Regions from separate parts of the Bacillus sp. WC2503 genome, predicted to be linked through region 2. Evidence: riboswitches for the same ligand, from Rfam matches in the RefSeq annotation. Region 2 holds a riboswitch; the other holds the start of a gene.
What was found. A riboswitch is a leader RNA that binds a small molecule or an ion and turns the genes downstream of it on or off. The one in region 2 is predicted to bind lysine.
Positions count from the first base shown of each region.

Region 1: another riboswitch for lysine. It lies ahead of ACUN26_RS01120 (amino acid permease); the one in region 2 lies ahead of ACUN26_RS05480 (aspartate kinase).

Region 1 covers NZ_JBQYMD010000001.1:197,303-204,217, reverse strand. The annotation lists gene ACUN26_RS01140 (ABC transporter ATP-binding protein) at 1-23, opposite strand, end outside; gene ACUN26_RS01135 (ABC transporter ATP-binding protein) at 20-1,780, opposite strand; gene gapN (NADP-dependent glyceraldehyde-3-phosphate dehydrogenase) at 2,426-3,865, shown strand; gene racE (glutamate racemase) at 3,906-4,733, opposite strand; lysine riboswitch at 4,934-5,115, shown strand; gene ACUN26_RS01120 (amino acid permease) at 5,262-6,686, shown strand; gene ACUN26_RS01115 (ABC transporter permease) at 6,747-6,915, shown strand, end outside.
Region 2 covers NZ_JBQYMD010000001.1:1,019,745-1,026,659, forward strand. The annotation lists gene ACUN26_RS05475 (helix-turn-helix domain-containing protein) at 33-482, shown strand; gene ACUN26_RS05480 (aspartate kinase) at 673-1,902, opposite strand; lysine riboswitch at 2,104-2,290, opposite strand; gene ACUN26_RS05485 (DoxX-like family protein) at 2,483-3,388, shown strand; gene ACUN26_RS05490 (DUF4166 domain-containing protein) at 3,393-4,004, shown strand; gene ACUN26_RS05495 (YndJ family protein) at 4,010-5,635, shown strand; gene ACUN26_RS05500 (8-oxo-dGTP diphosphatase) at 5,664-6,149, opposite strand; gene ACUN26_RS05505 (MFS transporter) at 6,290-6,915, shown strand, end outside.

The DNA.
Region 1 (6,915 bases), 820 kb from region 2:
AACAATCGTTTTGAAACACTCATATTTTCACCCCACTATCCGCACTCTCATTTTCACCTTGTTGTCTTTCAAACTGCTCAGCATACCAGCCTCCGTTTCGAAGTAACTGGTCATGCGTGCCTTCTTCCATAACTTCGCCGTCATCCATAACGAGAATCCAATCTGCATGTTGTACGGCAGATAAACGGTGCGTCGTAATAATCGTCGTCTTTCCGCTTCTTTCCGTTCTTATATTTTCAATGATCGCCGCTTCCGTACGAGCATCGACAGCTGATAACGAATCGTCCAAAATTAATATTTCTGGATTTTGAATAACCGCTCTCGCAATCGAAATCCTTTGCTTTTGCCCTCCTGATAACGAAACACCTTTCTCTCCAACGAGCGTTTCTAATCCTTCTGGTAAAAACTCTAAGTCTTTTGTAAACGCAGCAATTTCAATGGCTTTCTCGAGCTCTTCTTCAGTCGCTTCCCTGTTTCCGAATAAAATATTTTCCCTCGCTGTTTTTGAGAATAAAATGTGCTCCTGAGGTACATATCCAATCCACCCGAGTACATTATCACTCGTCATTTTATCTAATGTCACATCAGAAACTGCAATATCCCCTTCTCCAAGCGGATATTGACGAAGAAGCTGACGTACGAGCGTCGTTTTTCCGCTTCCTGTTTTTCCGACAACCCCTAGCGTTTCTCCTTGTTTTAATGTAAAAGAAACCTTTTTTAAATTTTCTTCAGCTGATGAAGGATAGGAAAAAGAAACTTCATCAAACTGAATATAATCAGGATCTTGTACAAGCTTTGGATTTTTCGGATTCTTTACATCTGGTTCATATGCTAACGTTTCATTCACACGATCTAACGAAGCATTTCCTCTTTGCATAACATTAATTAATTCGCCAATTGCAAACATCGGCCAAATCATCATCCCTAAATACACGTTAAAGGAAACTAGTTCGCCAAGTGTCACCTTTGATTGAAATACAAGGTATGCACCGTACACTAAACCAATTAAATAACTAAGACCGACAAGCATTTTCACAGTTGGTTGGAATAACGCATCGATTCTTGCTACCTTCATATTCTTTTCGTAGACGTCATCTCCTAAATGATGAAATCTTTCCTGATCTGCGTTCTCTTGTACGTATGCACGAATCACGCGCACGCCAGCAATTGATTCAAGTACTTTATCATTCATATCACCGAACGCATCTTGCGCAACTGTAAACCTTTCATGCAATTTCTTTCCATATATATTCATCGCATATGCCATAATTGGCAGCGGTATAAGGGCCGCTAATGTAAGCTCCCAACTTATTGTAAATCCCATCATAAAAACGATTGTAAGCATATATAAACTAGAATCTACAAGCGTTAATATACCAAAACCAGCTGTCATAGCGATTGCTTTTAAATCGTTTGTTGCTCTCGCCATTAAATCGCCAGTACGATTTTTTTGATAAAACGTCGGTGTCATCTTGAGTAAATGCCCCATAAATTTCGAGCGCATCGTCTTCTCAAGTACGAACGCACCTCCAAATAATTGATGCTGCCAAACAAAAGTAAGGCCATATCCAACTATCGTAACTCCTATTAAAATAAGAATAGACTCCATAATTGCTGCATTCGTTAACGTTCCTGTTTTTATATTATCAATCGTAACCCCTAGTACTTTTGGGGGAATGACTTCAACTATATTTACAATTAAAAGCGCACCAATTGCGATACTATATCTCTTCCAATGCTCTTTAAAAAACCATCTTAACTTTAGTAATACTGAAAACAATGTAACCTCTCCCTTCTCGTTTTCGTTCCACTCTCATTTCTTTATCCGCTATCCAAACCAATCACATTTACATTTCGTAACCCATACAATCTCATCACATTTTTCCACCTTCCAAATTTCAGTTTTATAGTAACCATACAAAGTATGGAAACAAGCAAATTGGACAAAAAAAAGCATACCGTCGCTTGACGATATGCACAAAAATGCATAAAAGCGTACGTTACGATATACGCAACGTACGCTTTTTATAAGACAAAAATGCCCTATATATCCGTACGGGTTGCGTAATGATATGAATGTTTTCCGTTATTTAACAGAGCTAAGCCCATTACATTTACGATTACAATCATTACGCACACCCCTTTCATTTATTTTCCATTTATAATCTTATAACTTCTTTGAGTATTCTGTCAATTGTTTTTTTTGCAAATTGAAGAAAATAGATACCAATCACGATAAAATGAAGAGGATTTATGACGAGATAAAGCAGTTTGAAATAAGGGAATCTTCTGTAAGAAAGGGCATACAAAATAAAAAAAGAATAAGAAATCGTTTTCACAAACATTTCATTTGAAAAATATTATCAAACCCCCTACAATCACCTTATACTCACTCTTACAAGTTGCTATTTTAGGAGGACTAATCATGACAACTAGCAATACGTACAAATTTTATTTAAACGGAGAATGGAGAGAAAGCTCTTCAGGACAAACAATCGACATTCCATCTCCATACTTACACGAAGTAATTGGTCAAGTACAAGCAATTACTCGCGGAGAAGTAGATGAAGCAATTGCATCTGCAAAAGAAGCTCAAAAATCATGGGCTGAAGCTTCTCTACAAGATCGCGCAAAATATTTATATAAATGGGCTGATGAGCTCGTAAATATGCAAGATGAAATTGCCGATATTATTATGAAAGAAGTCGGTAAAGGATATAAAGATGCGAAGAAAGAAGTTGTTCGTACAGCTGATTTCATTCGTTACACAATTGAAGAAGCTCTACATATGCACGGAGAAAGCATGATGGGCGATAGCTTCCCTGGCGGAACAAAATCAAAACTTGCGATTATCCAACGTGCACCACTTGGTGTTGTATTAGCAATCGCACCGTTTAACTACCCAGTAAACTTATCTGCTGCAAAACTTGCACCAGCATTAATTATGGGTAACGCTGTTATTTTCAAACCAGCAACTCAAGGTGCAATTAGCGGTATTAAAATGGTTGAAGCACTTCATAAAGCTGGCCTTCCAAAAGGTCTTGTAAACGTAGCTACAGGACGCGGTTCTGTAATTGGTGACTACTTAGTAGAACACGAAGGTATCAATATGGTATCGTTCACAGGTGGTACAAACACAGGTAAACATTTAGCGAAAAAAGCTTCAATGATTCCACTTGTACTAGAACTTGGTGGGAAAGACCCTGGTATCGTTCGTGAAGATGCTGACTTACAAGATGCTGCAAACCATATCGTAAGCGGTGCATTCTCTTACTCTGGTCAACGTTGTACAGCTATTAAACGTGTACTTGTACACGAAAACGTAGCGGACGAGCTTGTTGAATTAGTAAAAGCGCAAGTAGCTAAACTATCAGTTGGATCTCCAGAACAAGACAGCACAATCGTTCCATTAATTGACGATAAATCTGCTGACTTCGTTCAAGGCTTAGTTGACGACGCTGTAGAAAAAGGTGCTACGATCGTTATCGGTAACAAACGTGAGCGTAACTTAATTTACCCAACATTAATCGACCACGTAACTGAAGAAATGAAAGTTGCTTGGGAAGAGCCATTCGGCCCAATCCTTCCAATCATCCGCGTTTCTTCAGATGAGCAAGCAATTGAAATTGCTAACAAATCAGAGTTCGGCTTACAAGCAAGTGTCTTCACAAAAGACATTAACAAAGCATTTGCAATTGCTAACAAAATCGAAACTGGTTCTGTTCAAATTAACGGACGCACAGAGCGCGGCCCTGACCACTTCCCATTCATCGGTGTAAAAGGTTCAGGTATGGGCGCACAAGGTATTCGTAAGAGCCTTGAGTCTATGACACGTGAAAAAGTAACTGTATTGAACTTAGTTTAATCTTATATAGAAGCTGATCTAGTTTTAGATCAGCTTCTTTTTATTTCACGAGTTGTTTTTCCATAGGTAAATTCACACATTCTACAGAAATTTCATATCCTAGCCAAAGCTCAGCAATATGTTCAAATGATAAAACAGAGCCTGTTGTAAAAAATCGATGCTTCGGATTCAAATTGTCAGACAGGATTCCTTTGTGCTGTAAAATTGTGCTTAATTCTATCGCTGTTTCTTCTGCAGAACTAATAATCGTTACATCTTCTCCTAGTTCCTTTTTTATATAGGACTCTAAAAGTGGATAATGCGTACACCCAAGAATTAACGTATCTATATCTTCTTTCGTTAATGGCAGTAAAGCTTGTTTCACTTGCTGCGTTACATATGCTGTATCTTCTAATTGATTTTCTGCAACTGTAGCTAAAGTCGGGCACGCGTGACTATGCACTTCCAAATATGTATCAAGCTCGTGTAATGCTTTTTCGTACATATTAGACTGTATCGTACCTACAGTTCCAATTACTCCGATTTCCCCTTTCTTTGTCACTTTAATTGCCGCTCTTGCTCCCGGATGTATAACGCCAATAACCGGAATAGACAGTGCTTCTTGCAGCGCAGTCAATGCAGCAGCTGCAGCAGTATTACATGCTACCACTAGCGCTTTTAACGGAAACTGTTTGAGGAACTCAACCATTTCAAATACGAAAGATTGTACCTCTTCTACACTTCTTGGCCCATACGGACAACGCTCATTATCACCAATATAATAAATGCTCTCTTTAGGCAATTGTCTTATAATTTCACTCGCAACTGTTAATCCCCCAACTCCCGAATCTAGCACACCTATTACTGAATGTTTATGACATACAGACATATACTTCATCCCCTTCTCAATCTTCTAGCGTCAATAACATTTATTATATTATGAAAATTCAATATTACATAATAATCCCTCTCTCTTTTAATCACAAACTCTTCTCTATAATCTGATTATTACTATATCCATTGACGTATAAAAATACATTTGTTACTCTTAAATACGTTAATTTAATATTTAAATCCTCATTCGTATCTCGGTGAGGTAGAGGTTGCAGTCATTAAGAGTATCATTTCAGGAGATGTAGTGGCATTGATGAAGAAATGAGAAAGGAATGATTGCCGAAGTAAGTCGTGTCCACCATGCACACTTGCTGGGTCTGCATTTAATAAGTGCAGAACTGTCACAAACGTTTCGTTTGTGGAGAGCTATCGAGAGGTATGTCGTGGGTTTCTTATAAGATAGAAAGCATGTAGCGGCAGATTACGTGCTTTTTTTGTTTTGTTTGGGACTTCTCTTCTCTAATCGGAAGACATACATATCTCCTCGCTTGACTTGGTTATACTAACTTTGGAGGTATTTTCTATGCAACAAAAAAAATGGGGCTTTTGGGTACTAACAGCTTTCGTTGTCGGTAATATGGTTGGCGCTGGGATTTTCATGGTGCCAAGTACGTTGGCACAAACAGCAAGCCCACTCGGTGTCACTTTAGCTTGGTTAACAACAGGGTTTGGTGTTTTAATGCTAGCTCTTGTTTTTGGTAATTTAGCAATTCGTCGTCCTGATTTAACGACAGGACCACAAAGTCATGCATATGCTTTATTCTCAACACCAAAAAAGAAAAAAATGGCTGGTTTCAGTATGGTATGGGGATATTGGGTTGCAAACTGGGCAAGTAACGTTGCCATCATTACATCTTTCGCGGGATATTTATCACTTTTCTTCCCAATTATGAAAGATACGCGACTACTATTTTCAATCGGTTCGTTTAACATAGAAGTCGGAAAACTAATTACATTTACGATTTGTTCCATCTTACTTTGGGGAACTCATATTATATTAACTAATGGTGTAAGCGGAGCTGGAAAGCTAAACTTCTTAGCAACAACAACGAAAGTGACTGGATTCCTTTTATTTATCGTCGTTACGTTATTTGCATTCGAAGCTTCTAAGTTTGGACAATGGTACACACCGATGATCGATAAATCAGGTGTATCACACGGTCTTCTTTCACAAGTAAATTTAGCCGCTCTTACAACGCTTTGGGCGTTTATCGGAATTGAATCAGCCGTTCTTTTATCAAACCGGGCTGTTTCTCCAAAAACGGTAAAACGGGCAACAGTTGCGGGATTACTTATTACAGTTGCAATTTACTTAGGAATTACAATTTTAACAATGGGTGTCCTTCACGTTGATACATTACAAGCTTCTGAACGTCCGTTAGCAGATGCACTAAATGCTGCAATGGGTCATGGCGGCGGGAAACTGATGGCATTACTTGCTCTTACTTCCCTATTCGGTTCTATCTTAGGCTGGATTTTATTAAGCTCAGAAGTACCGTATCAAGCAGCAAAAGAAGGTTTCTTCCCTTCCTTCTTCACAAAAACAAATAAAAAAGGAAGTCCAATTTACTCATTACGATTAACAAACATTATGTCGCAAGTATTCTTATTCTCAACATTATCAGGAACTATTGCGGAAGCTTATACATTCGTTATTACCGTATCAACACTGGCCTACCTCATTCCATATCTCGTTTCACCGATCTTCCAGTTAAAATTAGTCGCAACTGGTGAAACATATAAAAATGAAATGCGGGCAAGAATTACAGATGGTATAGTCGCAGTGATCGCACTTTGCTACGCACTATGGGTTATTAAAACCGGTGCATCCGATATAAAAACGTTCCTTCTCGGAATTGGTTTATTCGTAATTGGATTTGCTTTCTATCCATTAATGAATCGTGATCAGAAAAAAAATAACGAAAAGAAAAACGGGCAAGTTGCATAACGCAATTTGCTCGTTTTTTCTTTTGTAAAACATATATAATAGAACAAAGAGGTGAAAAACATGTCAATCGAATCACTATGGAGCAGTCGCTTCCAACAACACATTCAAAATATCATTACATACTTTGCACGTATGATTAACGGTTTATTATATAGCTTTATCTTTATTTCATGCGTTGGCGCATATTATTATGCTCAGTTTCTAAAAGCATCTCCTTCTAAAGGAATAT
Region 2 (6,915 bases):
TTATGTAATAATTTGCTAAAGGAGGGGACGTTATGAGTATAGGAGAACAGCTAAAAAAACTAAGAGAATCAAAGGAGTTTTCGCAAGAGGATGTTGCTAAAAAAATTGGTGTGACGAGGCAAGCGGTTTATAAGTGGGAAAATGATAAAAGTTACCCTGACATTGATAATTTAATTTTACTGAGCGAAATGTACAACGTTACGCTAGATGAGTTAATAAAAGGGAATCAAAGCTTTAAAGAGAAAATACATATTGATGAAGAAGAGGCGGATTTTGAGAAAGAGAATGAGTTTGGTTTTTATATTGGATGTGGTTTGCTCATTATGAGTGCGTTCATTGAGTATGAAAAAATACAGGTGGTTGTATTAGGAATTGCACTATTCATGATGGTCTTTTACTCGGATGTGAAGAAAATTATTTTCAATGAATATAGATCATTTTTTCAAGGGAAAGAGAGAAACGATATGTGTGATAAGAAGTAAGAAGAGTCAACTATATTTCCTAGGAAAGAGTTTAAAGAATAATTTCATTGTTTTATAATGATTTTTGGATATCGATAATATATTAAAAAGCTGTTTGCGTAGAGTCTTGAAATCTATGCAAACAGCTTTTTATTTATATAGGAAAGAAATAGATTAATATGTTTTTGTAAGTTGCAATAAAAATATTAAATTAGCTCATTTGCACTAAAGGCTCAATTTTCGCCATAAATGATTGATGAAGTGCTTCCACACCTGTTACTAAATGAAGGCGGTCAATAACGACAGACACTTTAATTTCAGATGTACTTACCATTTTAATATGAATATCTTCTTCTTTTAAAGTAGTGAACATATTCGCAGCAACACCTGGATTAGATACCATACCAGATCCTACAATTGATACTTTTGCTAAATGATTTTCATGTTCTACAGACTCATAGTGAAGATCTTCTTGGTTCTGTTCCAATACTTCTAGTGTTTCTTGTAAGTCATTAGAATGGATAGAGAAGGAAAGATGAACAGTTCCTTCATTTGTAATACTTTGAATAATAATATCTACATTAATATGTGCGTTAGCTAACGTAGAGAAAATTATTGAAAGTGAACCTTGTTCCAATCCTTTCACTGTGACACGTGTAATATTATCTTCAAAAGCAATACCTTTAACGATTGATTGTTGTTCCATGTTACATTCTCCTTTTACAATTGTTCCGTTTTCTTGTTCCATACTTGAGCGAACTTCTAAAACGACATGATGATTTTTGGCAAATTCAACAGCACGTGGATGTAATACGCCGGCGCCGAGGTTTGCCAGTTCTAACATTTCATCATAAGAAATTTCATCTAATTTGTAAGCTGTCTTTACAACTCGTGGATCCGTCGTGTATACGCCTGTTACATCCGTATAAATATCACATTTTTTCGCTTTTAGTGCCGCTGCTAATGCAACAGCTGTCGTATCAGAGCCACCACGTCCAAGCGTTGTAATTTCATTTTTTTCACTGATTCCTTGGAAACCAGCTACGATAACAATCGTGCCTTCAGTAAGATAAGACTGAATACGCTCAACGTTAATGTCAGTAATCCGTGCACTACTGTGTACAGATTCTGTCGTAATACCAGCTTGCCATCCTGTTAATGAAATTGCGTTATAACCTTTTGCTTGTAGTACCATTGTTAATAATGAAATAGTTACTTGTTCTCCTGTAGATAGAAGCATATCCATTTCACGTTTACTCGGATTTTCCGCAATAGCGTTAGCAAGTGCTACAAGTTCATCTGTGCTTTTCCCCATTGCTGAAACGACAGAGACGATACTATGTCCTCGTTCATATTCTTCAATAATTAAATTTGCCACATGTTGAATGCGCTCAACACTTCCGACAGAAGTACCACCAAATTTTTGTACAATCGTTTCCATTACGAATTCCTTCTTTCGTCCATTTTTAAGAATAGATTAGGACATATATAAATCCCAATATTCCTGTAGTTACCAGAGAGAAAAACAAAAAACACCATCTCAAATAAGTGAGGATGGTGCTGTTACAGGAAAAGGGAAACAGAAAACGGAGCTAATAAAAAAACCGCCAAAAAAGGAATACCATGAAAATGATATCTCTTTTTTGTAGATAGCTCTTCATACGTACATGTCTGTACATATGACAGTTCTGTTTCTATTCGAAAACAGCCCCAATTGATAAATGCAGAGAAATTTATCAATTTCGGCAACACTTCCTTTCATCCAATTTCATAGACATCTCTGTGTCTCCATTAGAATACTCATAAGTATTGCAACCTCTATCTCACGTTTTAGGCGAGAGTGTTTGATTTATGAAGTTGTTGGTAACATTTGTTTTATAATAATTTAAATTATTCAGGGAATCAAGTGTTTTATATGTATTTTCAAAATTCTTTCTTTTTAGAGATAAAGTTTGTGAAAAATGTAGCAAAATACATATATTACATGTACATTAAAAATATAGAGTGTAGGAGGTCGGAGTATGAAAAGAAAAAGGCCTATTTATGTTGCAACAGAAATGAAAACGACAATAGAGAAATTATGGGAATATACGCAAGAACCAGACCTACATACAGAATGGGATGCTCGTTTTACTGAAATTTCGTATTTAGAGAAAAAAGAGGGAGAACCACAGAAGTTTTTATATAAAACAAAGATAGGATTTGGGCTTGAAATAGGCGGAGAAGGGGAATCGATAGGTGAAATAAGAAAAGAAACTGGTGAACGGATTTCTTCTTTGAAATTTTGGACAGACAATACATTATCACTTATACGAATAGGGCGTGGTTATTGGAAGTATACACCGCATAAAGAGTGTATTCATTTTGAAACGCAATATGATTATGATACGAGATATGGTCGTATAGGAAATGTGATTGATTCATATATGTTTCGTCCATTATTAGGTTGGGCGACTGCTTGGAGTTTTGATGCCTTAAAATTATGGTTAGAAAAGGGGCTTCATCCTAGGTTACTAATTAGAAGAACAATGACGTATTGGCTCGTATGTTTTTTATTTGCTTTTGTATGGATATATCAAGGAATTGTCCCGAAAATAATTTTTAGCCATCCAGAAGAAGTGAAGATGCTTTCACTCATTGGGTCGAATGAAAGCAGTGTATTTATACTTAAAATGATTGGGATATTAGAAATTATTTTTGGTGCCATATGGGTACTTCCACTTCCAAAACGAAAAATATTTATAATGCATATTGTTATGTTAATAGCTTTAACGATAGCAGCAGGATGGACGAATATCGCAAGCTTTACAGGGCCGTTTAATCCAATCACATTAAATCTTCTTCTAATCGGATTATCGATTGTCGGTTATTTGAATAGCTTTGATTTGCCAAGCGCAAACAATTGTAAGAGGACGAGAAAGGGATAAGTGTATGACTAATATTTATGAAAGACTATTAGGGGATTCTTATAAAAAACTTCATCCGAAATTACAGAAACGCTATGAGGTTACAGAAGAAAATAGCTTCGTCGGAGAAGGGAAGATGGATGAAATTTACGGAGGTTCTTTTTTCGTTAAAATGATATTAAAAATTGCAGCCAAGTTCCGAATGTTTTTTTCTGAGCGAGGGCAAGAAGTTCCGTTTACGATACATAATTACGCTGAGCGGGATGAACATGGAAATGAATCTGTACGGTGGAATCGTACTTTTTATTTTCATAATAAGAAAAGATATTTTAACGCCGTTATGCAGCTGGATGAGGAGAAACATGAAATCGTAGATTATTTTGGTGAGCCGCATATACTTGTTTCTACATTGAATTTTCATATTGACGAGGCAGGTGGAATGCATATTTCTTCAAAAAAACAATGGTTTTATATGTTAGGGAGAAAAATTCCGTTACCGAAATTTTTATACGGAGAAGCAAAAATTTTTGAAAGTTATGATGAAGCACTGAAATGTTTTCGAATTCATGTACAAGTACGAAACCCGTTAATTGGTTCGCTTTTTTCATACAAGGGAACATTTGTAGAAAGGGAATAAACGATATGAAAAATATAATATTTGGGCTTGCTTGTTATGTTGTTTTTCTAATATGTGAGTGGTCGAATATAAATCCTGTTGAAGCAATTATATTATTATCTGTTTTATTATTTATACCGATGTCTTTTTGTATTATTGATAAAAGAACAAGAAATGGATCGTATTTATTATTTTATAAATTCGTATCGTTTTTATATCCAATCGCAGCAATTTGCGCAATGCTAGCTTTCGTCACAAATCACTATTTATTTGCGCTAGTTTGGTTTGTATATACAGGAATTGTTGCGTTATTTGGTGTAAGTAGATTGCTAGAAAGAGGATGGAAGCCGTTAGAGGAGACCGTCATAGATAGTGCGTTTATTTATTTGTTTTTAGGTGGTTTTTGGTTTTTTGCTTCAGTAGCAAAACTTTCAATTATGCATTTTAGCTCTGACATTGTTTTACTCACAGCTGCACATTTTCATTATTCGGCGTTTTTATTGCCATTATCAGCTGGTTTAATAGGGAGAAAAAGAGAAAAGAGAAGTAAAGTGTATGATGCTATTATGTTTATCATCATGATTTCACCTATGACAGTTGCAATAGGAATTACATATTTGAGGATATTTGAATTTTTTGCAGTTGTGATATATTTATGTGCTATTTATGGATATGGTATTTACGTTTGGAAAGCGAAATTTAATGCTATTCGTGCAAAGGTTCTCTTAATCATTTCGTCTAGTACGCTCATGGTTACAATTATGTTCTCACTCATATATTCATACGGAAATTTAAAACAAGTACTGACGATTACAATTGCTCAAATGGTTTGGATTCACGGTGTGGTAAATGGTATTGGAGTAGCATTACCAGCATTTGTAGGTTGGATGATTGAAAAGAGTGCTCCAAATTATAAGTACTATGGGAAACCAATGAGTAGATTAAGAGGAAGCGTGAGAATTGGTGGGACATTTTTACAGAATGGAAATTTAGTAGATAGTAAGGAATACAACGGTTTAGTTGATAAAATAAATGATTTTCATAGTGAGTCATTTGACGTGACGAAGGTTCCTTTAAGTATAATTCGTTTTTATGAAAATACAGCAGCGTATGAGTTACAATCGAATATTAAATGGGCTCGTTGGTTCCGTCCATTTGCATTTTGTTATACGAAAATGAGTAAACGAGTAGGACAAATACATTTAGGGATGGGCGATAAGTGGGAAACAATGTATGGTTCTATCATAGGTGTAAATGATGAGAAAGATGGGAGAGAGAATGTAAGGGCTTGGCTAAGGGAAAATGAAGCAGGAGAGTCTATTTTTTTGGCTCTGTATTCAAAACATACGCATAAGAACGAGACATATATGAATATTGCATTGCCTTTACCTTATTCGAATATGACAGGTATTTTAAAAGTATGTAATGATAGCAATGATTTAATCATTACTAGTAAGTTGAGAGAAAATAGTAAGGGAGATGAGGGGATTTATTTACATACTGGTTTCTTTACAATCCGTTTACCGTTAACAGAGATTTTTATCATTAAAGAGGGAAAGGGTCACATGCTAACTGCTCACCATAAAATGTGGATATTCGGAGTTAAGTTTTTAGAAATTGATTATGAGATTAAGAAAATAGAGGTGAAGTAAGAAAAGCTTGGAAGGATTCCAAGCTTTTTTACGTATGGGTAATTGTCATAGCGACTTGTTTATCTAAGTCTCGGTCCCAAACACGTTGAATTTCAAACGTACCTTTTTCAAAAAATAATGGGAATCTTTCTTTAAACCAATCTTGCATAGGAAGATTGAGTGCTGTATCGATTGGCACCCATACTAATTCACCCTCAGGAGGATTAATAAGAAGCTCGCCTTCAAATGAGTCGGTCCAATAGTTGAATACCATATATCGAACATGCCCCTTAGGATTTACATATTCGTCTACCCCTTTAAAAGTTAAATTAGAAACGTGTAGTCCAGTTTCTTCTTTTACTTCTCGTATAGCAGCTTGGACGATACTTTCTGGAAAATCTACTTTTCCGCCAGGAGCTATATAGCCAGGAAAGCCTCGATGATTGGGACGTTTTAAAAGTAAAATTTCATTGTTACGCTGGATCATACACATTGTATAGATCTGGTGCTCGATGTTAGGTGAATTGGAAGGCATGACCATATTTTCTCCCTTGTATTTTTTTTGATAATTTTACCATATATATAGTAGTTTCATATTATAATTTAAAATAGAATATTAATATTTTTCAGATGTTTATTATAGAGTTTATAGTTAAGTGAAAAGAGGTGAGGAAAATGCAGGGAGAAATACAAACCAAAAAAGGTTTAGGATATGTCGGAAAATTACTGTTGCCAGTTAAAGTATCACGGCATTTTAAGTTTTTGTGGATTGGACAATTGCTTTCAACTTTAGGGAGTTCTATAACAATGGTTATTTTGCCAGTCGTTGTTTACTCACTAACTGGTTCAACAGTTGTAATGGGGATGACTATGGCAATGTATATGCTACCTAATATTCTTGCTTTACCGTTTGCAGGGTTAGTTGTAGATCGAATTGATCGAGTAAAATTAATGTTATTTACGGATATAATCCGCTGTATAGTAATGCTATTACTTGCATCACTTATATTTACGGATTTGTTAACGATTAGGCTGTTATATGTCCTCGTTGCCGTATATGGACTTATGGAAGGGATATTTCAGCCAGCATATTCTGCCGTGAGGGCGAAAGTATTCGTACCTGAAATTCGCAATGCAGCTAATGCATTAACGCAAATGAGTAATCAAGGCATACGGTTAATTGGACCAGCACTTGGTGGATTAATCGTTTCAGTTGCATCTGCTGGGATAGGATTTGGATTAGATGCAGCAACGTACTTATTATCATTTTTATGTTTATTATTTTTAAAAGAAATTAAGTT